Regions from separate parts of the Chelatococcus sp. YT9 genome, predicted to be linked through region 2. Evidence: predicted binding sites of a transcription regulator. Region 2 holds the regulator's gene; each other region holds the start of a gene.

Region 1 (7,103 bases), 1.4 Mb from region 2:
TAGCACTCACCCTTGCCGCCTTCGCCCACGGCTATTGGCTCAGCACAACGCTGCCCCTGGTCGCGATGCTGCCCGTCGCCATGGCGTATGGGGCACTACGGCTGTGGCAGGAACGCAGAACCGTGCGCTATCTCGTCGGCGTTGAGGAGCGTCTGATGCCATTTCAGCCCCGTCCGATAGCCGCACGGCTGACGCAGGACCCAGCCTTCCTCGCCGAACCCATAGCACAGGATGCGGCAGTGATCTTTGTGGATCTGGCCGGCTACACCGGGTTGTCGGAAGCTTTGGGGGCCGAGCGCACGCGGGAGGTGCTGAAAAGCTTCCATATGCTTGTCGATGAGGTGGTCGATTCCCACGGTGGCTTCGTCGCAACCTTCATGGGTGACGGCGCGATGATCCTTTTCGGGTTTCCCGAGCGTCACGACGATGACGCAGCGCGGGCCTTGCGCGCGCTGGACGACCTCCGGGAGAAGCTCGGAACATGGGTCATGCCCACCGCGAGCGAAGCGCGCGGGAAGCCTCTCGCCCGGCTCACCGCGCATTTTGGACCCGTCATCGTCTCGCGCCTCGGCGGACATAGCCATCAGCAGGTCACGGCGACGGGGGATACGGTCAATGTGGCAAGCCGCCTGCAGGAGGTCGCCAAGAGCCTCAACGTGACGACTGTCGTCACCGACGACATCGTGCGGGCCGCAAGCCGAAGCGGCACGATCGACAACTTTCCCGAAGTCATCGAGGTGCCGATCCGAGGCCGCAACCAGCCCGTCACCGTGCGGACGACGGCGAAGGCGCCAGCGCATCCATAAGCGCCCGAGCGTCTCGACGCGTCAGCTAAACGCCCATTCGCCGCCGCCCGCATCGACGATGCCGGCGAGATAGGTGCTCTGAGCCATGTTCTCGGCACTGTCAGCAAAGGCCATCAGCACGCCCTCTCGCGAAATGCCGCCCGTATTCAACAGCTCCGTCCAGTAAAAGGCACCAGCTGCATCGCTCTTTCTTCCGAGAACGTTCAGATAAAGCACGTTGATATAGCTTTCCGCGGATTGCGTGTAAGCATTCCCAAAATTCTGCTGGAACTCAGCGCTTTCGATTATTGCCCTTGCAAGTGTTATCTTGTCGCGTCCCCACTCCATGTAGGCATCGTACCAGAAGTTGAGCCCCCCGATATCCGCCATCCGGTTGAGACCAGCCTCGTAGAGGCGGCCGACGCCCTGCGCCTCAGCCTGCAATGTCGCCGCGAGGTCATGGCTTTCTATGAGGCCGAGCATCGACTCGAACTTGGCCTTGTCAGCCACTGCGGCAAACTTCCCATCGTAAGCGGTCGCGAGGTCGGAAAACTTCATGTCGGGGAAAATGGTCGGATCTTGGTCGACGATCTGTATGAACTGGTCGATATAGGTCACCTGTCCGGCAGCGTGAAGCTCTTCGACCTTGTAGTTCGCATCCCGCCAGTTGGCGATGATAACGGCAGACACTGTAGTTTCGTTGATCAATATCAAGTGCTTGCCGCCGTCAATCGTCCCGGCCTTCGTATTATCACCTGATGATAGGAAATCGCTGAGATCAATCTTATCATAGCCCCCGCCGTGGTCGGCCACAACCATGAGACCTTTGGCGGACGTGTAGATATCGTCTCCCCAGCCCCCCGCAGCTACGACGAAGACCGCGTCTGTATTACCCTTCAGCCGATCATTCCCTCCCAAACCGTATGTAATGGAGTTCGGCACGCCGATATCAACCACATCATGGGCAGATGTCTTGAAATATTCGGTGAAATCAACCACGGTCGCCTCCGGTCCCTATGGTAATAAAAAATACTACCAGACGGTTGCCGCAACGCCTACCCCAGCGCGCCCCGGACGCGCACGGCATCGCGCGAGACATTCAGGGGCCATATCGCCAATGGTTACCAGGAGGCAAGGCCGGCCCGCACATCGGCGCAGGCCGCCGGAAAATACCAGATGCGCCGGCAACGACCGGGCTAGTGGCCACGTGCGGCCTTCACCGCCACATCCGGGAAGTCACTGAACACGCCATCAACACCAAGGTCGATATAGGCGCGGATTTCGGCGACCGGATCGCCCTTGAAGTTCGAGGCCAGGTTGCGCGGCTCCGCGCGGAATGTCCAGGTGAAGACCTTGAGGCCCTGTGCATGGGCGTTCTTCACCACTTCGGTCGGCGGCAGGAGCGTGCGGTCGGCCCAGTCGAGCTTGCCGTCGCCGTTGAGATCGTCCGGCTTGCCGTCGCCATTGACGTCCGAATATTTCGCCGAGAGGATGTAAGGCTTCCAGGGCGCGACGATATCGGCATAGGTGGCGATCTCCTTCAGCCCTTCCGGGGTGACGAGATCCTTGAAGGTGCGCTTGTCGCCGGCGACCACGAAGTTGTAGGGCTGCGCCAGCGGCACGGCGAGGACGATCTCGCCGTCCGGCCCGACGTTGTCGGCATCGACAAGCTGCGCGAGGCGGACATTGGTCTTGCCGCGCAGATACTTGAGGTTGCCGACCTCGAAGCTCTGAATGACGACGGGCGCGTCCTTCGATGTCCATCCAGCGGCGGCCAACATGGCGAGGAGCTTGTCCTCCAGCGGAAGGCCAGCCTGCTGATGGAAGGTAGGATGCTTGGTTTCCGGCGCGATGCCGATCGGCCGCCCGAGGCGGGTACTCTCGGCCTTGGCGAGGTCGATGACCTCCTGGAGGGTGGGAATGCGGAACTTGCCGTCGAAGCTCGTGTCGCGGCCGGCCATCGGCTGCTTCGCGAAGAGGGTTTTGATCTCGGCGAGAGTGAAATCGCCGACGAACCAGTCCGTGACATCCACGCCGTCAAGCTTCTTCGTCGTTTTGCGGCTCGCGAACTCCGTACGATCGGCAACGTCTGTGGTGCCCGAGAGCATGGGCTCATGGCGGACGATGAGCACGCCGTCCTTGGTCGACACCACGTCCGGCTCGATGAAATCCGCCCCCTGCTCGATCGCAAGCTTATAGCCTTCGATGGTGTGATCGGGCCGGTAGCCGCTCGCACCGCGATGCGCGATCACGGTGGCGGTCGCGGCCGCACCCTGCGCCAGCGATGGCGCGGGCGTGGCAAAGGCGGTAACGATAGCGGTAGCAGCGAGCAGTGACAGGCGCAGCATGGACGGATCCTCCAGGACGTCCGCGCACCCTAGGCAGCGGATATGACGGCGCGATAACGGCCCTTCCGCGGTGGTCGCCTGTCGGAAATCGCAAGACTTGCTATGATCGATGCGGGAGGTACCGCCATGAAGATTTGCATACCGATCCTGTCTGCCGCCCTGTACATCAGCTTAGCAACGGGCACGCCATCTCTCGCGCAGGACCAGACACTGCGAACAATCGACGTGCCGGCTGGCAAGACCAGCCAGCTGTCGGTTCATTCCGGCGCCTTTCCGGATTGCAGTCCCAAGCCCCTCGTCGACATCCGGGTCGACAAAATTCCATCCGCCGGCACGCTGGCGGTCCGCGACGCGAAAGTGCGGGTACGCAACGGCAACTGCGCCGGGAAGGAATTTCCCGCGCGTATCGTTCTTTATCAGGCACCGGCCCGGGTGGGCGCGACCGATAGCGCGAGCTATACGGTGACATCCGGGGACCGCGTGAATGTTTTTGGCGTCAACATCAACGTCGTCGCCCCGAAGCCGTGAAAAACAGGATCTGCTGATGCGGGAACACCGGCCAGCCATCGCAGACCGAGCGGGTGCAAGTCGGGCATCATCCTGGCGCTCCGCGAATTCGATGGAAGCCGCCCTATAGGAGCCGCTTCTCATATTCCTCGGGCTTGAAGCCGACGAGCGGGCTCCCGCCGACCAACAGCACCGGGCGCTTGATCATCGACGGCTGAGCGAGCATCAGCGCTATGGCCTTTTCTTCCGTGAGATCCGCGCGGTCACCGTCTGGCAGCTTGCGGAATGTCGTACCCGCCCGATTCAGGAGCTTTTCCCAACCGACCGCCTTAACCCAGGCCTTAAGATGCCCTGCGTCTATGCCTTCGGCCTTGTAGTCGTGGAAGGTATAAGCGATGCCGTGGCCCTCAAGCCAGGAGCGTGCTTTTTTCATCGTGTCGCAGTTCTTGATGCCGTAAATTGGCAGCGGGTCGACCATAGCGTTCCATTCCGAAAGACGTTCCATCCCGAAGGCACGGTGTCTATATCAGCCAAGCTCACGCCTGCCTATCGATGGCGCTATTCCCTCCAACGGACCCTTATGAAGCGCGTACTTTTCATCTGTCGGCGTAACAGGCTGCGCAGCCCCACCGCTGAGCAGATATTCGCCTCTTGGCCCAGTGCAGAGAAGCCCGGCATCGAGACAGCCTCAGCGGGTCTCAGTCCGGACGCGGACGAAAGAGTGTCGCCAGAGCATATTGAATGGGCGGACACGATTCTCGTCATGGAGCGGGCGCATAAGGCCCAGCTGACCGCGCGATTTGGCAAGCATCTCAAAGGCAAGCGCGTAGCGAGCCTCGACATTCCCGACCACTACGACTTCATGGACCCGCTGTTGATCGCGCTGCTCATGAAGAAGGTGCCGCGCTATATCAGCTCCTGAGGGGATAACCGGACTCAACGTTCGGTCGTTGGTCCTTCATCGCTCTCGTCGTCGAGGGGGTCGTCGTCGCGCGCGGGGATCACATACCCCCCCGACAACCATCGGTTGAGATCGATATCTGCGCAGCGCTTGGAGCAGAACGGCCGCCACCGCAATGTCGAGGCCTTCCCGCAAATCGGGCAGGGCTTGGTATCGTCAGCCCCGCTGCCGCCAGGGTGGTCCGCGCCGCTTGCATTGTCGTTGTCAGCGATCGGCACCATTGCCTCACGCCGCGTTCAGCCATGACAGGCGAACGGGATACCCCTCGCCGGCCAGCAGGTTGACGCTTTCATAGAGTGGCAGGCCGACCACGGCCGTGTAGGAGCCAACGAGCTTCACGGCAAAGGCACCGGCGAGCCCCTGAATGGCGTAGCCACCCGCCTTGCCGCGCCATTCGCCCGAGGCGAGATAGCTCTCCATCTCGTCCTGTGACAGGTTCTTGAAGCGCACGCGCGTCTCCACAATCCGCTGGCGGCTTTTGCCCTGCGGGGTGATGAGGTGCACCGCAGAATAGACGCGATGTCCGCGCCCCGACACCATGCGCAGGCACTGGGCGGCGTCCTCAACGGTTTCAGCCTTGGGAAGAATACGCCGGCCGACGGCAACGACCGTGTCGGCCGCGAGGATGAAGGCGCTCGCAAGCTCCTGCTGCCGCTCTGCCAAGCGGCGGGTGGCCTCCGCCTTGTCGCGCGCCAGCCGGCGGGCGACGTCGCGCGGCTTCTCGCCGCGCAGCGGGGTCTCGTCGACATCGGCGGGCATCAACGCGTCCGGCTCGACGCCGACCTGCTGCAAAAGAGCCAGCCTGCGCGGCGAAGCCGAGGCCAATATGAGCTTAGGACGCCAACTCGCCGACAAGGATGCGTCGAGGGTGGAAACCAAGGCGTAGCTCTCCCGGGCCAAATGCGCTGCAGTCAGGCAATAAACTATTTGAAACGGTAGGTGATCCGGCCCTTGGTCAGATCATAAGGCGTCATCTCAACGAGAACGCGGTCGCCCGTCAGCACGCGGATGCGGTTCTTGCGCATCTTGCCGGCGGTATGGGCCACGATCTCATGGTCGTTCTCGAGCTTGACGCGAAACATCGCATTGGGGAGCAGTTCCGTCACAACTCCCGGGAACTCGAGGAGCTCTTCTTTCGACATTCGATTCCTTGCGGTCACTATTGGTCACAATGGGACGGCGCGGACCCTACTCGATACGCGACATATTGTGAACCTGGGATGCTGAGCGCAGAGGTATAGCCGATTTCAACGCGAATCGACATATTTGTCAGCTCAACATCATCTTTCAGTGGACCGCCCGGCCGACGAATGCAACCGCCGCCGCACTTCGGTCGTGCAAAACTCACTGACTGGGGCCACGCGATCACACGGCGGGCGGTGCACCATCAGGGCCCGACGACGTTTTCACGCCATCGGCACGCAGCGCTGATTTCTCAAGCCTGTCCGCCTTCTCAAGGGCCCGATAGCGCATGAATCCGAAGGGTAGCGCGCCGAGATAGGCAAGCGTACAGACCGCCAGCACCTCGAACGTAAAGCTGACGAACAGGGCCGCGAAGAGGACCACCAAGACGAAGAGCGGCAGCACAAGTTCGCGCGGCACGCGACTGCCGAATGTCTTGCCGGAGAACGTCGGGATCCGGCTCACCATCAGGAAAGCGATGAGGATCACGTAGACCCCGACAACCGGCGCCGGCAACCCGCCGCCGGGAATGCCGACGAAATTGAGATAGAGCGGCAGCATCACCGTGACCGCGCCCGCGGGGGCGGCCATGCCAACGAAGAACTGCTTCTGCCATTCAGGACGATTGGGATCGTCGAGCATGACGTTGAAGCGCGCGAGCCTCAGGGCGGCCGCAATGGCGAAGACGAGTGCCGCGATCCAGCCGAGCGAGCGCATGTCGTGCAGGATGAAGACGTAGAGCAGCATCGGCGGCGCGACGCCGAAGTTCACGAAATCCGAAAGGGAATCGAGTTCGGCGCCGAAGCGCGAGGTGCCCTTGAGCAGCCGCGCGATGCGTCCATCCAGCCCGTCGAGCACGGCCGCAACGGCAATGGCGAAGATCGCCAGCTCGAGGCGCTCCTCAATCGCGAGACGGATTGCCGTCAGCCCCAGGCACAGCGCAAGCAGCGTGATCAGGTTCGGCACGAGCAGACGCAGCGGGATCGGCTTGAACAGCCGTCGCTTGGGCTCGTCCGGATCCGGCGCGAAGGGCGGGAACAGATCACTCATCGGCTTCCCAGGGTCTCCCGGCGTTGGCTGGAAATGGCGCTGGCATTCAGCTCTGGCGATACAGGCGCGGCTCGCCACGGACGCCGAGGTCGGCGATCACAGTCTCACCGGCAACGGACCGCTGGCCGACGCCGACCAGCGGCGCGACTGTCTGCGGCAGATAGACGTCGACCCGGGATCCGAAGCGGATGAGGCCGAAGCGCTCGCCCGCAGCCAGCGTGTCCCCCTCGCGCACGAAGGAAACGATCCGCCGCGCGACAAGGCCCGCGA
Region 2 (7,103 bases):
TGCAACGCCGGATCGATCAATTCGTGATCTTCGGTCGTGTCGGCGAGAAGCTTGGCTTCCATCCAGCCATCGTCCTCGAACGCCTCGGTGAGCCCCACATCATGCCCATCCGGTGCATCACCGGGATGAAGATCGGCCTGTCGCTGGCGGTCGGACGAGGAGGGCAGGAACTGCACCATCAGCCCGCCGGCTCGGTAGCGCATGCCTGAGCCTTCCTCGTCGCTGGTGAAGGCTTCGCCGACGGCGAGCCGCACCCGGGTGGGGATCTGCTCCGACTGGAGGAAATACTGGTGCGCGGCTGCCTCGAGGTCGTCGCCCTCGAGGGCGACCACACCCTGATAGCGCGACATCTCGGACCCCTGGTCGACGGTGAGTGCAAGATGCCCGTTGCCGAGCAGGTCACCGGTTGCCAGGGTCCCTGTCTCGGCCAGACCTGCTAGACGCTCGGCGTCGAAACGCGCGCAGGCCCGCAGCCGGTCCGGCGCGTCGAAATCGACGACTAACATGTCGATGACGCCGTCGGTGCGCGTCTGCAACTGAAAGCGGCCATCGAACTTCAGGGCAGAGCCGAGAAGAGCCGTCAACGCGGTCGCCTCGCCGAGAACGCGAGCCACGGCCGGCGGATAGGCGTGGCGACGCAGAATGGTATCGAGCGCCGGGCCGAGCTTGACCACCCGGCCTCGCACGTCGAGACCCTCGACGGCGAAAGGCAGAACCCGGTCATCCGCGGTTTGAGCACTCACATCAGCCATTATTGAACGGCTCCCATACACCAGGCCAGGATGCCCTTCTGGGCATGCAGGCGGTTTTCTGCCTCATCGAACACAACGGATTGGGGACCATCCATGACTTCGTCGGTCACCTCCTCGCCGCGATGGGCGGGAAGGCAATGCATGAAGATGGCGCCTTCGTTGGCTGCAGCCATAAGTTTGGTGTTGACCTGGTAAGGCTGCAAGAGGTTGTGGCGGAACGTTTCATCCTCATCACCCATCGACACCCAGCAATCGGTGATGATGGCGTCGGCTCCCTTAACCGCAGCGAAGGGGTCGTCCGTCAGCATGATCTCGGCACCCTCGCGCTTGGCCCGCGCGATGAGATCAGCCCGCGGCGCGAGTTCAGGAGGCGTCGCGATATTAATGCTGAAATCGAGCCGGGATGCAGCTTCCACCCACGACGCGAGGACGTTGTTGGCGTCCCCCGTCCAGGCGACGGTGCGCCCCTTGATGGGGCCCTGGTGCTCCTCGAAGGTCAGGAGGTCGGCCATCACCTGGCATGGATGCGACAGCTTCGTGAGCCCGTTTATGACCGGGACCTCGGCGAATTCGGCGAGCTCCAGCATGGCGTCGTGATCCAGGATGCGGATCATGATCGCATCGACATAGCGTGACAGCACGCGTGCCGTGTCGGCGATCGTCTCGCCGCGGCCGAGCTGCATTTCCGCGCCCGTCAGCATCAGAGGCTCGCCGCCAAGCTCACGCATGGCCACGTCGAAGGACACGCGGGTGCGGGTCGACGGCTTGTCGAAAACCATCGCCAGCACCTTCCCGTCGAGGGGGCGGGTCGTCTGGGGCTGGCCCTTGCGGCGCGCCGCCTTCAGGGACGTGCTCGCCGCGAGAACCCGACGCAGCTGATCTCCGGAAAAGTCCGCAAGATCGAGAAAATGCCGAGGCGCGGAGCTGGAGATGATCTTTGGTGCATTCGTCGAGGAGGTCGTCATGGCGCCAACTCCGGTTGGCCTGCATCGGCCTTGGCGTGAGCCTCCGACACAGCCTTGGCGGCGGCTTCGATGCGCGCCAGGGCTTCCGAAATCTCAGCGTCCGTGATCGTCAGGGGCGGGATCAGCCGAACGACATTGCTGCCTGCCGCCACCACCAACGCTTTCTCCGCGCGGGCCGCATTGACAAAGTCGCCGTTCGGCGGCGTGAGCTTCAGGCCGAGCAGCAGACCCTCGCCGCGGATCTCGGTGATGACGTCGGGATAGCGGTCCTTGAGCTCCGCGAGGCGTTGCTTGAACAGCAGGCTCTTGCGGCGTACCTCTTCCAGGAACCCATCCGCGAGTATGACATCGAGAACGGCATTGCCGACGGCCATCGCGAGCGGATTGCCCCCGAAGGTCGTTCCGTGTGTGCCGGCCGTCATGCCCTTTCCGGCCTCGGCCGTCGCGAGGCATGCGCCCATGGGAAAGCCGCCGCCGATGCCCTTGGCGACAGCCATGATGTCGGGCGTGACGCCGGACCACTCGTGGGCAAACAGCTTGCCGGTGCGGCCAACGCCCGTCTGGACCTCGTCCAGGATCAGCAGCAGGCCTTTGTCGTCGCATATCTGGCGCAGACGCTTGAGATCGGCGGTAGGCACCGACCGAACGCCGCCTTCTCCTTGGATCGGCTCGATCAGGATCGCGGCGGTTTCATCGGTGATCGCCGCCTCGAGGGCCTTGAAATCGCCAAATGGTACTTGGTCGAAGCCTTCGACCTTCGGGCCGAAGCCCTCCAGATATTTGGCCTGGCCACCGGCGGCGATGGTCGCGAGTGTCCGACCGTGGAAAGCGCCTTCGAAGGTAATGATGCGGAACCGCTCGGGATGGCCGCTCACCGCGTGATATTTCCGCGCCATCTTGATGGCGCATTCCAGGGCCTCCGCACCGGAGTTTGTGAAGAAGACCGTGTCGGCGAAGGTCGCGTCGACGAGCCGCTGCGCGAGCCTTTCACCGCCGGGGATGCGATAGAGGTTCGACGTGTGCCAAACCTTGGACGCCTGCTCAGTCAAGGCTTCCACGAGATGCGGATGGGCGTGGCCGAGTGCGTTCACGGCGATGCCCGCGCCGAGGTCGAGATATCGTTCGCCTTGTCGCGTCATCAGCCATACGCCCTCTCCCTTTTCGAATTCGATGTCGGGACGCGCATAAGTCGGCAGCAACGGCGAAATCACGATTTCAACCTCCGCAAGAGGAAAGTTTCCAAAAGAACCATGGGCAGACATCACCGATATCGGGCCCGTGTCTCGGAAAATCAAAGTGCCGCCCACGGAGGGGCGGCACTCCATCAATTCTAAAGGTCATGTTTTCCATGTCAATTCAAAGACTGTGATACCTCTCATCAACGTCCGAGCCGCCGCGGACGGGCTGGCCGGATCGGATGGGAAAGGATCTCTGCGCGCCACCTGCAGGATTTGATATGTGCCGGAACCGAAGACGCTTTTCCCCTTGACTCTCGGACGAGGTTCTTGGGGAAAACGGCGGGTGTGGCAGGGGGACTCTTGCCCCCGAGTCGGGGCATATTGTAGTTTCGCCTTCAACGACTACGACATCTCGTGTAGCGGAACTTATCATTCGCGTTCGTTGTCACCATGCAACGGGGTTGGGCTCGTGTGGAGCTGGCCGCGAAAGATAAGGGATTCCATGCACTGCAACTGCTGACGGAGAAGGCGATGACCGACCCGAGCCAATCTTGGAGCGATGAGCGTGTAGAGCTCTTGCGCAAGCTCTGGTCTGATGGCCTCAGCGCCAGTCAGATCGCCGCCGAACTCGGCGGTATCACCCGCAATGCGGTGATCGGCAAGGTGCACCGCCTCGGCCTGTCAGGCCGCGCCAAGAGCACCGCCAATTCCGCTCCCCGTCCCCGCAAACCGGCCCGGCAGCCGGGTGCTGCCGCGCCGGCTCCCGCCGCTTCCGCGCCAGGCCCCGTGCGCACTAGTGCCGCGCTGGCTCCTCAGCCCGTCGCCGAAGCGGCTCCCGTGCTCGTTCGCCTGCCTCAGCCCCGCGAGGAAGTGGTGATCCCTATGTCTGAGAGGGTCACCATCATGGAACTCCGTGAATCCATGTGCCGGTGGCCCATGGGTGATCCAACGACGCCGGAATTCCGCTTCTGCGGCGCCCGGTCCGAGCTGGGTATGCCCTATTGCTCGCACCATTCGCGCATTGCCTATCAGCCCGTCGCCGATCGCAGGCGGGATCGTAAGCGGGCCTGAGGTCTTCGGCTGCCCGGTGACGCGGATAGCTGGCAAACATTCGAGCCCTTGAAAGGCCGCTGCGATGTGATCGCGGCGGCCTTTCTCATTGGGTCGACAGGTATCGATCCGCCAGTTCAGCCAGCCTTCGCGAAGGTCTCGTCAAAGGAATAGCCGGCGCCACGCACCGTGCGGATCGGATCAGGTCGGCGCATGCGGTTGATCGCCTTGCGGAGGCGCCCGACATGCACGTCGACGGTCCGCTCGTCGATGTAGACGTCGTGGCCCCACACCCGGTCGAGCAACTGCTCCCGGGTGAAGACACGGCCCGGGCTCTGCATCAGGAACTCGAGCAGCTTGAATTCCGTCGGCCCGAGATGGAGCTCCCGGCCGCCGCGCTTGACCCGGTGGGTCTCGCGATCGAGTTCGATATCGCCGGCAATGAGTTGCGCCGCAACCTGACCCGGCTTGGCGCGCCGCAGCAGGGCCCGCACGCGCGCCAGGAGTTCCGGCACGGAGAAGGGCTTGACGATATAGTCGTCGGCGCCGGTCGCGAGACCACGCACACGCTCGGTCTCCTCGCCGCGCGCCGTCAACATGATGATCGGCAGCCGCTCGGTCTCCTCGCGCGCGCGGATGCGGCGGCACAGCTCGATGCCGGAGAGCCCTGGCAGCATCCAGTCCAGCAATACGAGGTCCGGCACCGCTTCGCGCAGCCGTATCTCCGCTTCGTCGCCACGGGCGACGCTGTCGACTGTATAGCCCTCGGCCTCGAGGTTATAACGGAGGAGCAGCGTGAGCGGCTCCTCATCCTCGACGATCAGAATACGTGGTCCCATCGAAAGTCCTATGGTTCCACTGTTGTCCTGGCCCCCCGGTTCACAGGATCAGTGGGATCAGTTGCTAGGATCGGTTGGCGCCTTGGTGAAGCTGGAGGTATCCCCCTTCGGGCGGTCGGCAGCCAATGTGACGCCTGTCGCCAGATAATGGACCGTCTCGGCGATGTTGGTGGTGTGATCGCCGATACGCTCGATGTTCTTGGCGAGGAACAGAAGGTGCGTGCAGAACGTGATGTTGCGCGGATCTTCCATCATATAGGTGAGCAACTCGCGGAAGATCGACGTGTACAGCGCATCGATGCGATCATCGCGCTGCCAAACGTCAAGGGCTTGCGCGTCATCTCGCTGCACATAGGCATCGAGCACGTCCTTGAGCTGCTCCTGCACGAGATCGCTCATGTGTTGTACGCCGATCACGAGCTTCTGAGGCTGTGTTTCGCCGCTGATGGCGACGACACGTTTGCTCGTGTTCTTGGCAAGGTCCCCGATGCGCTCGAGATCGGCGGCCACGCGAATGACCGAGATCAGTTCGCGCAGGTCGACCGCCATGGGCTGGCGTCGCGCGATGGTGAGCACGGCGAGTTCTTCGATGTCACGCTGCAACCCGTCGAGGCGGGCATCAGCGGAGATGACGGACTGGGCGAGAGTGCTGTCGCGCTTGACCAGCGCCAGCGTGGAGTCCGTGAGCATCTTCTCGGCGACGCCCCCCATCTCGACGATCCGGGTCCGCAGTTCGTCGAGATCCTCGTCGAAGGATGAGACGATATGTTCAGGCATTGCCTCAGGTCCCCTAGCTTTGGCCATCAGGATCAGCCAAACCGGCCGGTGATGTAGTCCTGCGTACGCTTGTCTTGCGGTGCGGTGAAGATCTTCGAGGTATCGTCGAACTCGATGAGGTCGCCGAGATACATGAAGGCCGTATACTGAGAGACGCGCGCCGCCTGCTGCATGCTGTGCGTCACGATGGCGATAGTATAGTCGCGCTTGAGCTCGTCGATCAGCTCCTCAATCTTGGCCGTCGAGATCGGATCGAGCGCAGAGCACGGCTCGTCGAGCAGGATGACTTCCGGCTTCACCGCGACGGTGCGGGCGATGCACAGGCGCTGCTGCTGGCCGCCGGATAGGCTGAGCCCGCTGGCGTCGAGCTTATCCTTCACCTCTTCCCAAAGCGCGGCCCGGCGGAGCGCCGATTCCACGCGGTCGTTGAGCTCGCTCTTGGGGAGGTTCTCGTAGAGGCGCACCCCGAAGGCGATATTGTCATAGATCGACATCGGAAACGGCGTAGGCTTCTGGAAGACCATGCCCACCTTGGCGCGCAGGAGGTTCAGATCCTGCTTGGGCGAGAGGACATTCTCGCCGTCCAGAAGCACTTCGCCCTCGGCACGCTGTTTCGGATAGAGGTCGTACATCCGGTTCAGGACGCGCAGCAGTGTTGACTTGCCGCAGCCGGACGGGCCGATGAACGCGGTGACGATGTTCTCGTAGAGGGGCAGGTTGATGCCCTTCAGCGCAAGCGAGTCACCATAAAAGAACTTGAGGTTCTTGACCGAGACCTTCTCGGATTGGGGCTTTTCCGTAGCAGTGGTCATCTTTGTTTCCCCGGCGAAGAGAGCGTCCGTGCCGTGATGCTGAGGGCGAGAACAGCGAAGGTGATGATGAGGGCGCCGACCCAGGCAAGTGCCTGCCAGTCCTTGTAGGGGCTCAGGGCGAACTGGAAGATGACCGAGGGAAGGCTGGCCATCGGACCGTTGAGATCCGTGCTCCAGAACTGGTTGTTGAGAGCCGTGAAGAGAAGCGGCGCGGTCTCGCCGCTGATACGCGCCACGGCGAGCAGCACGCCCGTCACCATGCCGGCCTTGGCGGCACGATAGGCGATCTTGCGGATCACCACGTGGCGGGGCAGGCCAAGCGCGGATGCCGCTTCACGAAGCTGGTTGGGCACGAGGTTGAGCATGTCTTCCGTGGTGCGCACGACGACCGGAACCACGATGATGCCAAGCGCCACGCCGCCGGCCCAGGCAGAGAAGTGGCCCATGCGTGCCACCATGATCTCATAGACGAAGAGGCCGATAACGATGGAGGGCGCGCTGAGCAGGATGTCGTTGATGAAGCGTATCACCATCGACAATTTTCCATAGCGTCCGTACTCGGCCATGTAGGTACCGGCGAGGATGCCGAGCGGCGTGCCGAAGAGCGTACCAAGGAAGGTCATGATCAAGCTGCCGACTATGGCGTTGATCAGACCGCCCTGGCTGCCCGGCGGTGGCGTGTTCTCCGTAAACACCGCGACGGACAGGCCGCCGAAGCCTTCCCACAGGA
Region 3 (7,103 bases), 1.4 Mb from region 2:
CCTCCTTGTTAGGAGCAGCGAACAATTTTGCGTAGCGCTTCCGCTCCGCGAAGTATTCGTCGAGATCAGCTTCCGTTTTCGTGGTCTTGCCGCGATAGTAATTGCGCAGCTTTTCCTCATCTCTGAACTGGCGTTCGCCCGGCGTGTGATCCATGAGCGACATCAGCCGGACATCGAAATGGGCGAGATATTGGCGCGCGTCGTCCACCATGCCCTCGCAGGGTATTTCGCACCGCAGGTGGGTGTAATGGTCCGCGCGCAGGAGGCCCGTGTTGCGGGCACGCGCAATGGCTTCGCCGAGCTCGAACAACGCGGAGCCGGCTCCCTTCGCGTTATCGAAGTCGCGGCCGACCCGGAGGCTGTCGAGCACTGTGGTGATGCCGGCAGCCGCGATCTGCGCGTCATAGGAGAAGACGGCGGAGAAGGAATCCCAATTGACCTTGGGCCGTGGAGTGAAATGGGGTTCCAGATGGTCGGTATGCAGCTCGACGAGCCCAGGGATCAGGAGGTCATCACCGCAGTTGATCGCGCCTTCCGCAATCACATCCTCCTCGATGCCGACGATGAGACCATGCTCCACATGAACGGTGCCTGCAATCTCGCGATCAGCGAGGACAAGGCGGCGGGCAGCCAGCGAAAGCGTGCCAGTGGAGTGGGTGTGCGGAACGTGCTTGTTCATGGAACTCTCTAGAAAAAGGCTTTCGCCCACCGCGCGGGGTGGGTCAAGGGTATTCGTCGCTCACATGTTGCGGTCGGTGCCGATCGCGGGCTGCTATAACGCACCCTCATACGGCTGTCGGTCGCGCACCGATGATCGCGGTTCGCAGCCGTGTGGAAAGCGTGTCGATGATAGCAACCGTTGCCAGAATGAGAATGACGAGAAATGCCACATGCTGCCATTCAAGCGTGCGAATTTGCTCGGAGAGATGAAGCCCGATTCCCCCCGCGCCGACAATACCTATGATGGTTGCGGAACGCGTATTGGATTCGAAGAAATAGAGCACCTGGCTCGCGAACACCGGCAGCACCTGGGGAAGGATGCCAAAACGCACGGCCGCAAGGCGCCCGCCGCCCGCTGACATCACACCCTCGACCGGCCGCCGGCTCGCGGTTTCGATCGCCTCGGAGAAGAGCTTCCCGAGGGCGCCGGCATCGGAGCACATGATGGCGAGGACTCCGGCGAAGGGACCGAGCCCAACGACATTGACCCAGAGCAGGGCCCATATCAGGGTATCGACGCCCCTTACCGTATCGAGCAGGCGGCGTGACAGAAAATGCACGATACGATTGGCAACGACGTTTTTCGCGGCAAGAAACCCGAAGGGCAGGGCGATGCAAGCTGCCAGCACCGTTCCGAGCGCCGCAATCGCTACGGTTTCGCCAAGGGCATGCATGAAAAGAAGGAAGCGGCTCATCGTGCCGGGCGTCGGCGGCCACATGAGAACGACGAAGGTGCCGAGCTGATCGAGACCTGCGATCATTTTCGCGAAGGAGAAGCCGAGTTCCGCGAAGCCGTAGATGAAGATGGCAAGCAGCACTGCAGCCAGCATCACGCCAAGGGCGCCGTTGCGCGACACGCGGCGGAACGCGTCAGCATGCCGGGCGCGCAGTTGCGGCAGATCGCGCAGGGCATCCTCGCGCAGGCGACTGACGCGGTCTCGGGATGGAGTGCTGCGGACGAGGGATGATGGCGCGTTCATGAGGGCATCCCCGTCAGCGCATGGCGGACGCGCTCTGTGATCATGTCGATTATCATGACGGTGATGATGATCAGGATAAGGATGGCGCTGACATCCGAATAGTAGAACTTGCGGATGGCTTCCAAAAGGTCCTGGCCGATGCCGCCGGCGCCTACGAAGCCCATCACCGCGGCGCTGCGCACATTGATCTCGAAGCGCAGCAGGGCGTAGCTGACGAAGCCCGACAAGACCTGGGGCAGAACCGCGAAACGGATCACAGCGACGCGGCCGGCACCGGTGGCACGGATGCCCTCGACCGGCGCCATATCGATGTTCTCGACGATCTCGGAGAACAGTTTGCCCAGCGCCCCGGTGCCGTGGATGGCGAGTGCGAGCACGCCAGGTATGGGGCCTAGCCCGAAGGCGATGACGAAGACGAGCGCGAAGACGATTTCGGGCACGCTGCGGCAGAATTCCAGGAAGCGCCGCGCCACAAAGCGAACCCGGGGGGAGGGCGTGAGATTGAGGGCGGCGGGGAAGCTCAGGATAAACGCGCAGATGGCGCCGAGCGCCGTGCCCAGATAGGCGATGATCAGCGTCTCGCCGAGAAGGCGCGCCCACTTGCCGAGGCCCCAAAACCATTCATTGAAGTCCGTCCAGACGGGGTCGCCATTCGAAAGATGGCCAAGGCGGACGATATAGGAGGCGAAAGCGCCGATATTCTGGAAGAGTTTGCCGAGATCGACCTCCGTCATCCACCCCGAGGTCACCATGGCAGCGATGAAGATCGCGATGCCGAGGAGAACGCGGCGCCGCCTGTTCGCAACCTCCTGGTCATACCGAAGGGCGAGCGCTTGGCTCTGCGCAGGCGGCAGGGTAGGGACGGATGCGGTCATGACCAATCTGCAATCATGCAATTCATCGGGGCGCTATGACCCCGATGAATGCGGCTTCCTGTGCATGGATCACGGACCCAAGCCTGGATGGCTTTTCCATGGCCCGAGTGGGCGGACGTTCGTCAGCTCGACTTCTTGCGCAGGCTGTCGACGAAGCTGTTGAGCTCGATGATCGGCTTGTAGGCGGCGTTGTCGACCGGCTGCCAAGGACCCTGCTTGCCTTCATAGATCTTGTCGAAGGCGGCCTTGTCCTTCGCCTGGATGTCCATGAACGCCTGGCGGATCTTGGTCTTCAGGTCCGGCGGCAGATTGGAGAGCATGGCGATCGGCGAGTTCACGATCTGCTCGGACTTGAAGATGATGCGGAAATCGTCAGCGTTGACCATGTTCTTGCGGGCCATACGCAGGAGGTTCGATTCCTGCTCGTCGTTCCACCAGTTGGCGGCCACATCGACAGTGCCCTGGTTCAGGGCAATGACGGCGTTCTCGTGGCTGCCGGTGTAGACGACCTTGCCGAAGAAGGCCGCGGGGTCGATCTTCATCTGATCGAGGGCAAAGCGCGGAACGTTGTTGCCGGACGTGGAGTTGGGGTCGACGAGGCCGAGATTCTTGCCCTTCAGATCCTCGATCTTCTGATAGGGGCTGTCCTTCTTTACGTAGAAGACGGAGTAGTAGCCCTTCGTGCCATCGAGGTTGGTCTCGATCGCGAAGGCTTCCGTATTCACGCCGGTCATCAGCGCCCGGGCGAAGGAGGAGGGGCCGTAGGAGGCAATGTGGATGTTGCCGGACCGCTGGCCTTCGATGACGGCCGCATAGTCATTGGCAATGCGCAGCTTTACGGGAACGCCGAGTTCCTTCGTGAGATAGGCCATCAGCGGGTTGAAGCGCTCAGTTACGCCGGAGGCGTTCTCAGCAGGAATGATCGCGAAGGTGAGTTCCGGATACTGAGACTTCCAGTCCTGCGCGAACGCGGCACCCGTGGTGAAGAGGCCGACAGCGGCCGCGATAACGAGACGATGGTTGAACATTGTGGTCTCCGAGTGAATTATATTGTGCGCTACGTTACGTATTCGAATGCATTCGCGGAGTTTGAATGCGAATTCGTATGAAAACGCTCGGCGTTGCCGCCGTGCTTCAGGATTCGTGTACGCTGTCTGATCAACCAAAAGTCCTGTCGATCAAGCCGGAATCGATAGGGCGCTTGCCATCGCGGCCTGCGGTCGCGGTATGGCAGTTGCTTTTCCGAGCACTTCCTCGGCTTCCAGGCCGTAGAGATCGCGCGCCACGTCGTCCGTGAGCGCTTCGGGCGCGCCATCGAAGACGACTCGGCCTGCCGCAATGCCGATGAGGCGATCACAATAGGTCCGCGCGAGATCTAGCGAATGCAGGTTGCACAGGACCGTGATGCCGTAGTGCTTGTTGATGCGCAGCAACGCGTCCATCACGATCTTCGTGTTGCGCGGATCGAGTGACGCGACCGGCTCGTCCGCGAGGACTATCTGCGGCTCCTGCACGAGCGCCCGGGCGATCGCGACACGCTGCTGTTGGCCGCCGGACAGGCTTTCGGCACGTTGCGCGGCGAGGCCCGCAATGTCGAATTGTTCAAGCGCCGACAGCGCGATGGCCTTGTCTTCCTCGGACCACATCTTCAGCACCGCCCGCGGGGCCGGAACATGATTAAGCCGGCCCATGAGCACATTGGTGAGCACATCGAGCCGGCCGGAAAGATTGAACTGCTGAAATATCATAGCGGCGGATTGACGCCATCGGCGGAGTTCGCGCCCATGCAGGGCTGTGACGTCGACGCCGTCAAAGACAATGCGACCGCTGGTGGGGTCGACAAGCCTGTTGATCATGCGCAGCAAAGTGGATTTTCCAGCGCCGGATCTGCCGATCACCCCGATAAAGCCGCCGGTGTCGATATCCAGCGAAACCTTGTCGACGGCCGTCTTCGTCGCAAACTGGCGCGAGACATCGCGAATGCTGAGCAAGAATCCCTCCGCAGCAAGAAAAGCTACCCGCTGCTGCGCCTGGCCATCCCTGTTCAATCAGAGATCAGCCGTCGCAGCTTCGACGATTATGAACACCGCCTGATGCAGCGGCGGCTGCGGACGCCAACACCGTGGGCCGCAGTTGATCCCGCAGCCTCCAGGCTACGTTGATGAATAGGCTATAAGGATATCGTGCAACAGTTCCGTGACATCGTGCTTCGCACCTTTTCGGCTGCTTCTGCACTATGTGTATAGTGTTGATAAAATTACGCTGGCTAATATTGGCCTGGCTAAATACTTGTCGCGATCCGCAATTCTTATTCCTGATCAGCTGCCCACCCACAACGCACTATTCAATGATGATCTGCATGCGGTCACCGCTGTTGGCGCTGATGCCGAAGGCGATGGGGCGGCCACTAGCGTCGATGTCAACCTTCTGCGTTTCAAGAATCGGCCGCGTTCGCGCGATCTTCAAGAGGCGAGCCTCGCGGGCTGTCGGCATCCGGCTTATGATCCATGTGCATTTACGCGTGTAATCGTGAATGCCGAATGCCTTCAAGGCATTGGTATGCGAAACCGTCTCACGCAATACGGTGTCGAACCCACGGAAGCGGTCGGCCGGGTAGAAATTCTGTGTGAGGCCCATGGGGCGTCCTTCAACCGACGACAGGGTGTCGATAACAAGAACGTCCGCGCCGCGCGCAAGCTCAAGCCGCTCACAGACGAGCGGATCGGCCGTCTCGATGGCGGTCGAGAGGATCTCGCGGTCCCCGGCGATGTTGAAGCGGCGCATATTGTCGGTGAAACGCGTTCGCTCTCCCACCGCGTAGGGCACGGTATCTTCGGCGACGAAGAGGCCGCGGCCGTGCTCGATGCGGATGAGCCCTTCCTTCTCGAGTTCGGCGAGCGCCCTGCGGGTCGTGAAGCGGCTGACGGAGAAGTGCTCTGACAGCGCGGCCTCAGGCATGATCTGTTCGCCGGGCTTCAGTGTCTGATCGCGAATCTCGGTGCGAAGGGCCGTTGCAACCTTCTGCCACAGGGGAGGGGCCGCCTTCCGCGCCTTGGGTGAGCTTTCTCTGGATGGCGATGCTTCCATGTCGTTTCGGTCCGTTTACCCCGTGCGGATAGGTGGCGCGGCCTGTCGTACTGTTGCGATATGACACGCGTATACACCCCACTCATAGTCCCGTCGTGTGTCCCGCCGCAATGTCATCCAAATGATATATTGGCGGCGTAGACATCCGCATGCTATCAGAAAGGTACGGACCTTTCATGAAAGATATGCTTTCCAGGACAGGCGAGCGGACCGCGGGAGCCCCGCATTCGTGTCCTGACCTGCGGAAGGCAGGAGGCGACCGACGCGGATGACGAGCATGCAGGCAGTCGGCCAGGGTGATGAAAACGGGGTTGCGGCGAGGCAATCGTGGCTGAGCGTGCTTGCGCGCGCACCGCGCGAGGAGCTGGAGGCCGCTTTCGCGAAGGTACCGGAATGCCCCGCGCATCAGTTCCTGCGCCAGCCGGAGATTGGTCTCGTCATGGTGCAGGGACGCGCCGGTGGTAGCGGCAATGCTTTCAACCTCGGTGAAATGACGGTGACCCGGTGCGCCTTGCAACTCGCAGATGGCACCATTGGTCTTGGATACGTACAGGGGCGCGATCGCCGCTGCGCGGAAATCGCCGCGATTCTCGACGCGCTGTTGCAGGTGCCGGAGCGCCGGGCGGACCTTGAGAAGGTCGTTCTTGAGCCGCTTGCCGCGGCTCAGGCGGCTCGGCGAGATGCACGCAGCCGCAAGGCGGCGTCGACCAAGGTCGAGTTCTTCACGATGGCACGGGGAGACAATCCGCGATGACGCTTGCATTCGATTCCGCTGGACTTGAGCCTGGCTTCTCCAATCCGGTTTTCGACAGTCAGTCCGTATTCCGCAATGTGCTGAATGCCATCGCCTATCCTGGCGCGATCGAGCAGTTCGCACGGCGGCCGGGCGCGCCCGAGGGGCTCACGCCGGCGATGGCGGCAGTCGTGCTGACCTTGTGCGATCTCGACACGCCTGTCTGGTGCGACGCGGCGCTGACAAGCGAGCCGGTGTCCACCTATCTGCGCTTTCATTGCGGCGCGCCGCTCGTGACAGAGCCGGCAGAGGCACGTTTCGCGCTGATCGGCGATACGGCGGTGATGCCGCGCCTCGCGGCCTTTGCATTGGGCGACGAGCGTTATCCTGATCGCTCGGCCACGCTTGTTGTGGCGGTGCCTTCGCTGACCGAGGGGCCGCAGCGTCAGTGGTCAGGACCCGGCATTCTCCGACGCCGGACGGTCGCGATCGCCGGCTTGCCAGACTGGTTCTGGGGGGATTGGGCGCTCAACCAGGGGCTTTATCCGCTCGGTGTGGACGTCCTTTTTACGTGCGGCGACGCGGTCGTGGGTATGCCCCGGGGTATCGCGGTTAAGGAGTAGCCATGTATGTCGCGGTGAAGGGTGGCGAGCGCGCCATCCTGAATTCCCACAAGCTTGTGGCGGAGGAGCGTCGCGGAGATCCCGC
Region 4 (7,103 bases), 710 kb from region 2:
CCCTGCGATCGCGCCGACGGGCTTGTTCGGCGCCGCAGCGCGGGCGACCGCCGCGACCTGCGCAAAGCCACGCGCGCCGAGTGGTAGTTCCGGATTGGCCTTGCTAACGGTCTCGAATACGCCTCCGATACAGCCATAATCCAGCGGTTGCCCTTCCATCCCGCGCGCATCGGTTTCCGTCTTCAGCGTCAGCCCGATGATTGCCTCTGGGCCGAGGAGGCGCCGTGCGTCCGCGACGGATATGTCGGTCTGGCCAACATGCACACCTTCGGCCTCGGCCGCCAGCGCGACATCGATACGGTCGTTGATGAGGAGCGGTACACCGGAGCCGGCGATTGCGGCGCGGATGGCGCGTGCGTTCTCAACGAGATGGCGGGCTTCGCCATCCTTGTCCCGATACTGCAGCAGCGTGGCCCCACCATCGACGGCCGCGCGGGCGAGCTCCGGCAAGGACCGGTCCTTCGTGCGTCGGGGGTCGAGGATCGCGTAAACGCGAAGGTCAACTTGTGGCATCACTACCCTCGTTGCTGCCGGTATTCACATCGTCCTGCGACGCAATCCCCGAAGGGGAGCAGTCGCGACCGTTCGGTCATGGCAAGAAGATGGCGCGTTGGCAAGCCGCGTGGGCCGCGTGAGGCGCCCGGGGATTTCGAAGTCCGCACGGAGACGGTTTAGGACCGGGCGATGATCGGCGTTAAAAAAGGCCGCGATGGGTTATCCATCGCGGCATCAAGGCGATTGAGCAGGGAGGTCAGCTCAAACGGTATGGGTTGGTCCAGCCTTGCGGGCGGCGCGTTCGGCGTAGCTGTGATGATGCTGGCGCCACACCAGGAACACGCCCGACGCGATAATGATGCCCGACCCGAAGACGACGGCAGGAACGGGGAGTTCCTCGAAGATAAACCAGCCGATAAGGCAGGCCCAGATCATCGTGGTGTATTCGAAGGGCGCGATCAGCGACGTGTCGGCATGCTTGTAGCTCATGGTGAGCAGGATCTGGCCAATGCCGCCCATGACGCCGATGCCGACGAACAGCGCGAATTCACGCGGCGAAGGCATGACCCAGTTGCCGAGCGCGATCGTGGCTAGTCCTAGCGTGCTCATCAGAACCACGAAATAGAACACGATGGAGCCGGTGCGCTCGGTATTGACGAGCTTGCGCACCTCGATGGTCGTGCTGGCGTTGCAGAGCGCCGCGAAGAGAGCGAACATCAGGCCGATGGTGACAGCCGGAGAGGCAGCCCCGGACATCAGCGCGCTCGAAGCGACATGCGGGGTCAACATCACCAAAACGCCGATGAAGCCGATGAAGACCGCGAGCCAGCGATAAGCCTGCACCTTCTCTCGCAAGAAAATCGCCGCGAGGACGACCACGAGCAGCGGCGCGATGTAGCCGATGGCGATCGCGTCCGAGAGCGGCAGCTTGGCAAGGGCCGCAAAGCCCAGAAACATGCCGCAGCCACCGATCAGGCCACGCTTGATATGCCCGCCGATATTCTTCGTCCGCATCGACGCCATGATCTCGCGGCGGAAGCCGAGCCACACCAGAAGGGGCAGGATCGTGAAGAACGAACGGAAAAAGACGATCTGGCCGGTCGGGAAATCCTGACCGACAGTTTTGATGCCCGCGGCCATCAGCGTGAAGAACAAAGCTGATACGACCTTGAGCGATATACCGAGGAGGGGGTTCACGGCGGGAGACCAGATATGTGCAGCTGCTGCCTTCATACCGGGCAACCCCTTGGGAGCCAATATCGAAAGCAGCAGGTCAGCTATGCGTCCGGCGCGATGGTGTGTATTTCCTCAAGTTACTTTTAAGAGGAAATTAATGGATCTAGGTACGGTGGAAGAACAAATATGGTTTATTCTTGTTAATCCTGCCAATATTAAGTCATAATCTCGCCGCCATCTGGACGGGTCGAGATTGCCCCTTGTTCAGGCATCGCCCCCTGGCTCGTCACGAAACTGCAATCGGAATCAGGTTTTTGATAGCTCGCACGGCCGGATGAGGACCGTGCTCCGAGCAAGCTTACGCGGAAGGCCGGAGCCTTGCGGAACGACGTTGTGCGAACGAAAGCCCTGTTCATTTCTGATGTGCATCTCGGTACCAAGGGATGCCAGGCAGATCTGTTGCTCGATTTCCTGCGGTTCCACGACGCCGATACGATCTATCTCGTCGGCGATATGGTCGACGGGTGGCGTCTTAGGCAGAAGTGGTATTGGCCCCAGGCGCATAACGACGTCGTTCAAAAGATGCTTCGTAAAGCACGCAAGGGCTGTCAGATCATTTATATTCCAGGTAATCATGACGAGTTTCTTCGTGATTACGTTGGGTCAAACTTCGGTGGCGTGTTGATCATGGAATACGCGATCCATGAAGCAGCCAATGGCAGCCGATATCTTGTCACGCATGGCGACCAATTCGACATGGTCGTGCGCCACGCCCGCTGGCTCGCCTTCTTCGGTGATCGCGCTTATGGCTTCGCCCTGTTCGTGAACACCTATCTCAATGTCGCGCGCCGTCGTCTCGGCCTGACCTACTGGTCCCTGTCTTCCTGGGCAAAGCTCAAAGTGAAGAACGCAGTGAATTACATTGGCCGCTTCGAGGAGTTGCTCGCCTCGGAGGCGCGTCGCCACGAGGCCGACGGCGTCATTTGCGGCCATATCCACCACGCCACGATGCATGACGACTATGGCGTCCGCTACATTAATACCGGTGATTGGGTGGAATCCTGCACCGCCCTGGTCGAGCACTATGATGGCCGTTTCGAGATCGTTCGCTGGGGCCGATCGCGAGAGCCCAACGCGATTGTCCCCCTTCAGGAAGTGGCCGCCTGATGCGCGTTCTCGTTGCCACGGACGCCTGGCACCCGCAGATCAACGGCGTCGTGCGGTCGCTCGAGAATGTCGCGCGGGAGGCTCCTGCACTCGGCGCGGAGATTGTCTTCCTTACACCCGACATGTTTCGGACCTGGCCGATGCCGAGCTATCCGGAGATCCGGCTGGCGGTCGCCTTTGCCTCCTCGGTCCGGCGCAAGATGGCCGCGTTCAAGCCCGATTTCGTGCATATCGCAACCGAGGGACCGATCGGCTTGGCCGCGCGACGCGCCTGCATCAGTGACGGGCAGTCCTTTACGACGAGCTATCATACGCGCTTTCCCGAATATCTCGCGGCCCGCTTGCCGGTGCCCACGGGTTGGAGCTACGCCGCACTCAGGCGCTTTCACAACGCGGGGGCCGGCATCATGGTGAGCACGGGCACGATCGAGCGGGAACTCGCCGACAGGGGGTTCGGCCCGCTGATGCGCTGGTCGCGCGGGGTCGATGCATCGCTTTTCCGACCTCGGCCTGATGCCGCGCGACCTTTCGCGGGGCCGGTTTTCCTTTACGTCGGACGCGTTGCCGTCGACAAGAACATCGAGGCCTTTTTGAAGCTCGATCTCCCCGGAACAAAGGTGGTGGTGGGAGACGGCCCGGCCCGACCTGCCTTGCAGGCGACCTATCCTGAGGCCCGCTTCCTCGGGAGCCTTACCGGCGAGGCGCTCGCGGACATCTATTCCGCCGCGGATGTCTTCGTGTTTCCCAGCGCGACAGATACCTTTGGAATCGTGCTTCTGGAGGCGTTGGCGAGCGGCTTGCCCGTGGCCGCGCTGCCGGTTGCGGGCCCAATCGATGTCATCGGCTCGTCGGGATGCGGCGTGCTCGATCATGATCTCAGAGAGGCTGCTCTCGCGGCGCTCGAGATCTCTCGCGCGCGCTGCCGTGACTATGGGCTCACCTTCACGTGGCAGGCCAGCGCCCGCCAGTTTCTAGACAATATCCGCCTGGCACATGGCGCGGCATCAGGCGACGACGGGCTAGCCATCGCTTCTTGAAACGGTCTGGTGTCGTAGTCTTCAGGTAAAACGGCGCAGCTTTTCCGAAGTGCTCATCGTGGTGAGCCCGGCCAGGATCTCGCCCGGTGAGCGGATGGATTTACGCTGTCCAGCCGCCTGCGATGACGCTTGACGTGCCACCAGCGCCTCCAGTTGCTCGCGGATGCTGGCCGTGTTGTGCATCCCTGTCCCCTGGTCGGCAGCTTGTTCGGCATTGTTCACGACGAGCCGCACCGTCTGAGGCAGGTCCGGTTCGATGGTCGGCTCTCGGCGCAAGGCGGGCTCGGGTTCCGCCGCGGCGTCACAAGCCTCCACGGCCTTTGCCAATCGCTGGTCGATCTGGTCCATCAGGCGTGTCAAAAGCCGGAAGCGCTCGCTGATCGCCATGCTGTTCGCGGCGACCGCATAGAGGCTCGTAAGACGATCCCGAACAGCGCCGTTGACGATATCCTCGTATGTGCTCCCGGCTGAGTTCTTGCTCCAGGCCATTTCCTGGATCAGCTCAGCGGCATCCATGATCGCGGCCGTCGTTTTCTCCTGAGCGCGCGCCAGGGCCATGAATGGATCTTCGCTGGCGTCCCGATCGAGCACCGGCTGGCTTCCTGGTGAAAGCGCGATTTCGATACGCGTACGCTCGATCAGGCGTTGAAGTTGGACAAGCCGAAACCGCTGCCTCTGGCGTACATCGTCTTTGGCGTCCGCGTGCTCCGTGCGGCGACTGCTGCCCTGGAGGCGGCTCAGTGCGTCAATCAGAGCCTGGAGATCGGCGTGGCGCTGGCGGCGCACATATTCCGCCAGAAACCAGCGTCCGCGCTCGGTCTCGGTGAGGGCCCGGGCGATTGCATCGTAGGTCGGTGACGACTCGATGGGACTGGCTTCGGATGTCAGCATATGGTGCTCAGGTCGTTGGGCGCGTCGGCGTGCAGGCTCATTCGGCCAACGATACGAGCGTCAGCTTAAAGGATCCTTTTACGGTGGCGGCAGAGTCGGATTTTTCCTCACCCCCAGAGTTCCCGCGTCGGCGGACTCACGATGCTGCCTTCATAGCTGAGACCATAGGGGCGATCTTCCGCAAGGAGGAGGGGACCGTCGAGGTCCACGAACCGCGCCCGCGGCGTGAGGAGCATGGCCGGTGCCATGGCCAGCGAAGTCCCGACCATGCAGCCCACCATAATGCCGAAACCCCGCGCCTCCGCCTCGGAAACGAGCGCCAGCGCTTCGGTCAGCCCGCCCGTTTTGTCGAGCTTGACGTTGATGACGTCGTAGAGCCCCGCAAGCCGGCTGAGATCCTCCCGCGTGTGCAGGCTTTCGTCCGCACCAAGAGGAATAATGCCGCGGTGTGCAGCGAGATGATGATCCTCGCCCGCGGGCAAGGGCTGTTCGACCAGCGCGACGTCCGCACGCCGGCAAGCCGCCACGTTCTCGGCCAGCGTGTCGGATGTCCAGGCTTCATTGGCATCGGCGATGATGAGAGCATCAGGAGCCGCGGCCCGCACGGCGGCAACGCGTGCGGGGTCTCCGGCACCGCCAAGCTTGATCTTGAGGATGGGCCTTCCGCTGCGCGCGGCCGCTTCGCCCATAGCCTGTGGTGTATCCAGGCTGATGGTATAGGCCGTCGTGGTGCGGGGAACGCGGGTGATGCCGGCGAGGACATGGGCCGGAACCCCCGCCATCTTCGCCTCGAGATCCCACAAGGCGCAGTCCAGCGCGTTGCGGGCGGCGCCCGCGGGCAGGGCCTCACGGAGGCTTTCGCGATCGAGCCCTCCTTCTACGGCCGCGCGCTGGCCTTCGATGGCCGCGGCGACACCCTCGACACTCTCTCCATAGCGGGCATAGGGCACGCATTCGCCGCGCCCGTCATGAATGCCGTCGCTGATCGTTGCGGTCACGACGACCGCTTCCGTGCGCGCACCGCGGGAGATGACAAATTTTCCCGCGATCGGGAAGCGTTCGATGGCCACGGTTAGACGGCGCGACATGACTGACCTTCTGGTGAAGCGGGTGTGGTAAGCACGGCCTTTTTGCCGTGATGTTGCAACGATGCAGCTTTACCACTTATTCCGCCGGTGCGGCATGGGTTTGCTCGACATCGCGGGGTATCGCCGCTATCGGTGATTGCATATGCCGTAGATGGGAATCGCGACGTCCGCTGGGTGCGGAGGTCAGCTGGCAAGACAGGTGCATGAACGCAGGACCCACCGCCGCGACCGAAGAGGCTGGTAGCGAACTCAGAGCGACGCTCGCCGGACTTTGGACGGCACCTTACGCTGCCGATGTCGAGAAGGAGGCGCAGACCCTGCTTGATGCAAGCCAGGGCGCTGGGCGCGTCATCCTCGACATCTCTGGCATCCAGCGTCTCGACACCCTCGGCGCCTGGGTGCTTGATCGCACGCGTCATGAGCTAGGCGACCGCGGCTTGCATGCGGATTTCGTCGGCGCGCGGCCCGAGCAGAGCATTCTCCTCAACGAGATCGCCTATCGTAGTGGCAATGAATTAACAGAACGCCGGAAGTCCCGGCTCGTCGATTTTCTCGCAGAGGTCGGCGGCGCCGTGGTCAATGCCGGACGGGACATGGTTCGGGGCATCAGCTTTCTCGGCGAAACCACCGCGGGGCTCGCGCGCGTTTTCGCCAATCCCCGGCGCTTCCGGTTCACAGCCCTCGTCAATCAGCTCGAGCAGGTCGCCTTCAAGGGCGTGCCGATCATTGCGCTCATTTCGTTTCTGGTGGGCTGCATCATTGCCCAGCAGGGCATTTTCCAGCTGCAGCGCTTCGGCGCTGTTACCTTCGTGGTGGATCTGGTCGGTATCCTCGTGCTGCGTGAGCTCGGCGTGCTGCTCACCTCCATCATGGTGGCCGGCCGGTCGGGGAGCGCGTTCACGGCGGAAATCGGCTCGATGAAGATGCGCGAGGAGGTGGACGCCTTGCGTGTGATGGGGCTCGACCCTATCGAGGTTTTGATTATCCCCCGCGTGCTCGCCTTGATCATCGGCTTGCCGCTGCTCACCTTCATCTCGGAGATGGCGGCTCTGTTCGGCGGCGGACTGGTGGCGTGGATCTACGGTGGCATCAGCCCTGAGATTTATCTTGCCCGCCTGCAGTCGGCGATCGACTTCAACACCTTCCTCGTTGGCATGATCAAGGCGCCGTTCATGGCCCTCGTGATTGGTCTGATCGCTTCGCTCGAGGGGTTGGCCGTCGAGGGATCGGCTGAATCGCTCGGCCGTCA

Evidence for each region. Region 2 encodes PhoB, which activates phosphate uptake and scavenging genes when phosphate is short. Its sites were predicted from a motif close to TGTCATNNANCTGTCAT; they were not measured.
Region 1: a site for PhoB is predicted at 3,176-3,192, ahead of KIO76_RS15495 (glycerophosphodiester phosphodiesterase). Genes of this name have one in related genera too.
Region 3: a site for PhoB is predicted at 5,774-5,790, ahead of phnF (phosphonate metabolism transcriptional regulator PhnF). Genes of this name have one in related genera too.
Region 4: a site for PhoB is predicted at 1,956-1,972, ahead of KIO76_RS12190 (UDP-2,3-diacylglucosamine diphosphatase). Genes of this name have one in related genera too.

Annotation. Positions count from the first base shown of each region.
Region 1 is NZ_JAHBRW010000001.1:3,359,966-3,367,068, reverse strand. It holds gene KIO76_RS15505 (CHASE2 domain-containing protein) at 1-806, shown strand, start outside; gene KIO76_RS31610 (DUF4214 domain-containing protein) at 828-1,784, opposite strand; gene KIO76_RS15495 (glycerophosphodiester phosphodiesterase) at 1,982-3,133, opposite strand; gene KIO76_RS15490 (hypothetical protein) at 3,260-3,661, shown strand; gene KIO76_RS15485 (ArsC family reductase) at 3,765-4,118, opposite strand; gene KIO76_RS15480 (low molecular weight protein tyrosine phosphatase family protein) at 4,221-4,562, shown strand; gene yacG (DNA gyrase inhibitor YacG) at 4,577-4,822, opposite strand; gene KIO76_RS15470 (Maf-like protein) at 4,827-5,456, opposite strand; gene infA (translation initiation factor IF-1) at 5,525-5,743, opposite strand; gene pssA (CDP-diacylglycerol--serine O-phosphatidyltransferase) at 5,967-6,833, opposite strand; gene KIO76_RS15455 (phosphatidylserine decarboxylase) at 6,880-7,103, opposite strand, start outside.
Region 2 is NZ_JAHBRW010000001.1:1,964,557-1,971,659, forward strand. It holds gene KIO76_RS08830 (Hsp33 family molecular chaperone) at 1-752, opposite strand, end outside; gene argF (ornithine carbamoyltransferase) at 752-1,717, opposite strand; gene KIO76_RS08840 (aspartate aminotransferase family protein) at 1,714-2,979, opposite strand; gene KIO76_RS08845 (GcrA family cell cycle regulator) at 3,427-3,966, shown strand; gene phoB (phosphate regulon transcriptional regulator PhoB) at 4,083-4,784, opposite strand; gene phoU (phosphate signaling complex protein PhoU) at 4,842-5,561, opposite strand; gene pstB (phosphate ABC transporter ATP-binding protein PstB) at 5,594-6,373, opposite strand; gene pstA (phosphate ABC transporter permease PstA) at 6,370-7,103, opposite strand, start outside.
Region 3 is NZ_JAHBRW010000001.1:569,169-576,271, reverse strand. It holds gene KIO76_RS02535 (alpha-D-ribose 1-methylphosphonate 5-triphosphate diphosphatase) at 1-679, opposite strand, end outside; gene phnE (phosphonate ABC transporter, permease protein PhnE) at 786-1,700, opposite strand; gene phnE (phosphonate ABC transporter, permease protein PhnE) at 1,697-2,575, opposite strand; gene phnD (phosphonate ABC transporter substrate-binding protein) at 2,698-3,603, opposite strand; gene phnC (phosphonate ABC transporter ATP-binding protein) at 3,754-4,566, opposite strand; gene phnF (phosphonate metabolism transcriptional regulator PhnF) at 4,916-5,662, opposite strand; gene phnG (phosphonate C-P lyase system protein PhnG) at 5,931-6,416, shown strand; gene phnH (phosphonate C-P lyase system protein PhnH) at 6,413-7,018, shown strand; gene KIO76_RS02495 (carbon-phosphorus lyase complex subunit) at 7,021-7,103, shown strand, end outside.
Region 4 is NZ_JAHBRW010000001.1:2,672,688-2,679,790, forward strand. It holds gene thiE (thiamine phosphate synthase) at 1-513, opposite strand, end outside; gene KIO76_RS12185 (DMT family transporter) at 757-1,728, opposite strand; gene KIO76_RS12190 (UDP-2,3-diacylglucosamine diphosphatase) at 2,050-2,838, shown strand; gene KIO76_RS12195 (glycosyltransferase family 4 protein) at 2,838-3,875, shown strand; gene KIO76_RS12200 (hypothetical protein) at 3,897-4,766, opposite strand; gene dgcA (N-acetyl-D-Glu racemase DgcA) at 4,874-5,854, opposite strand; gene KIO76_RS12210 (ABC transporter permease) at 6,058-7,103, shown strand, end outside.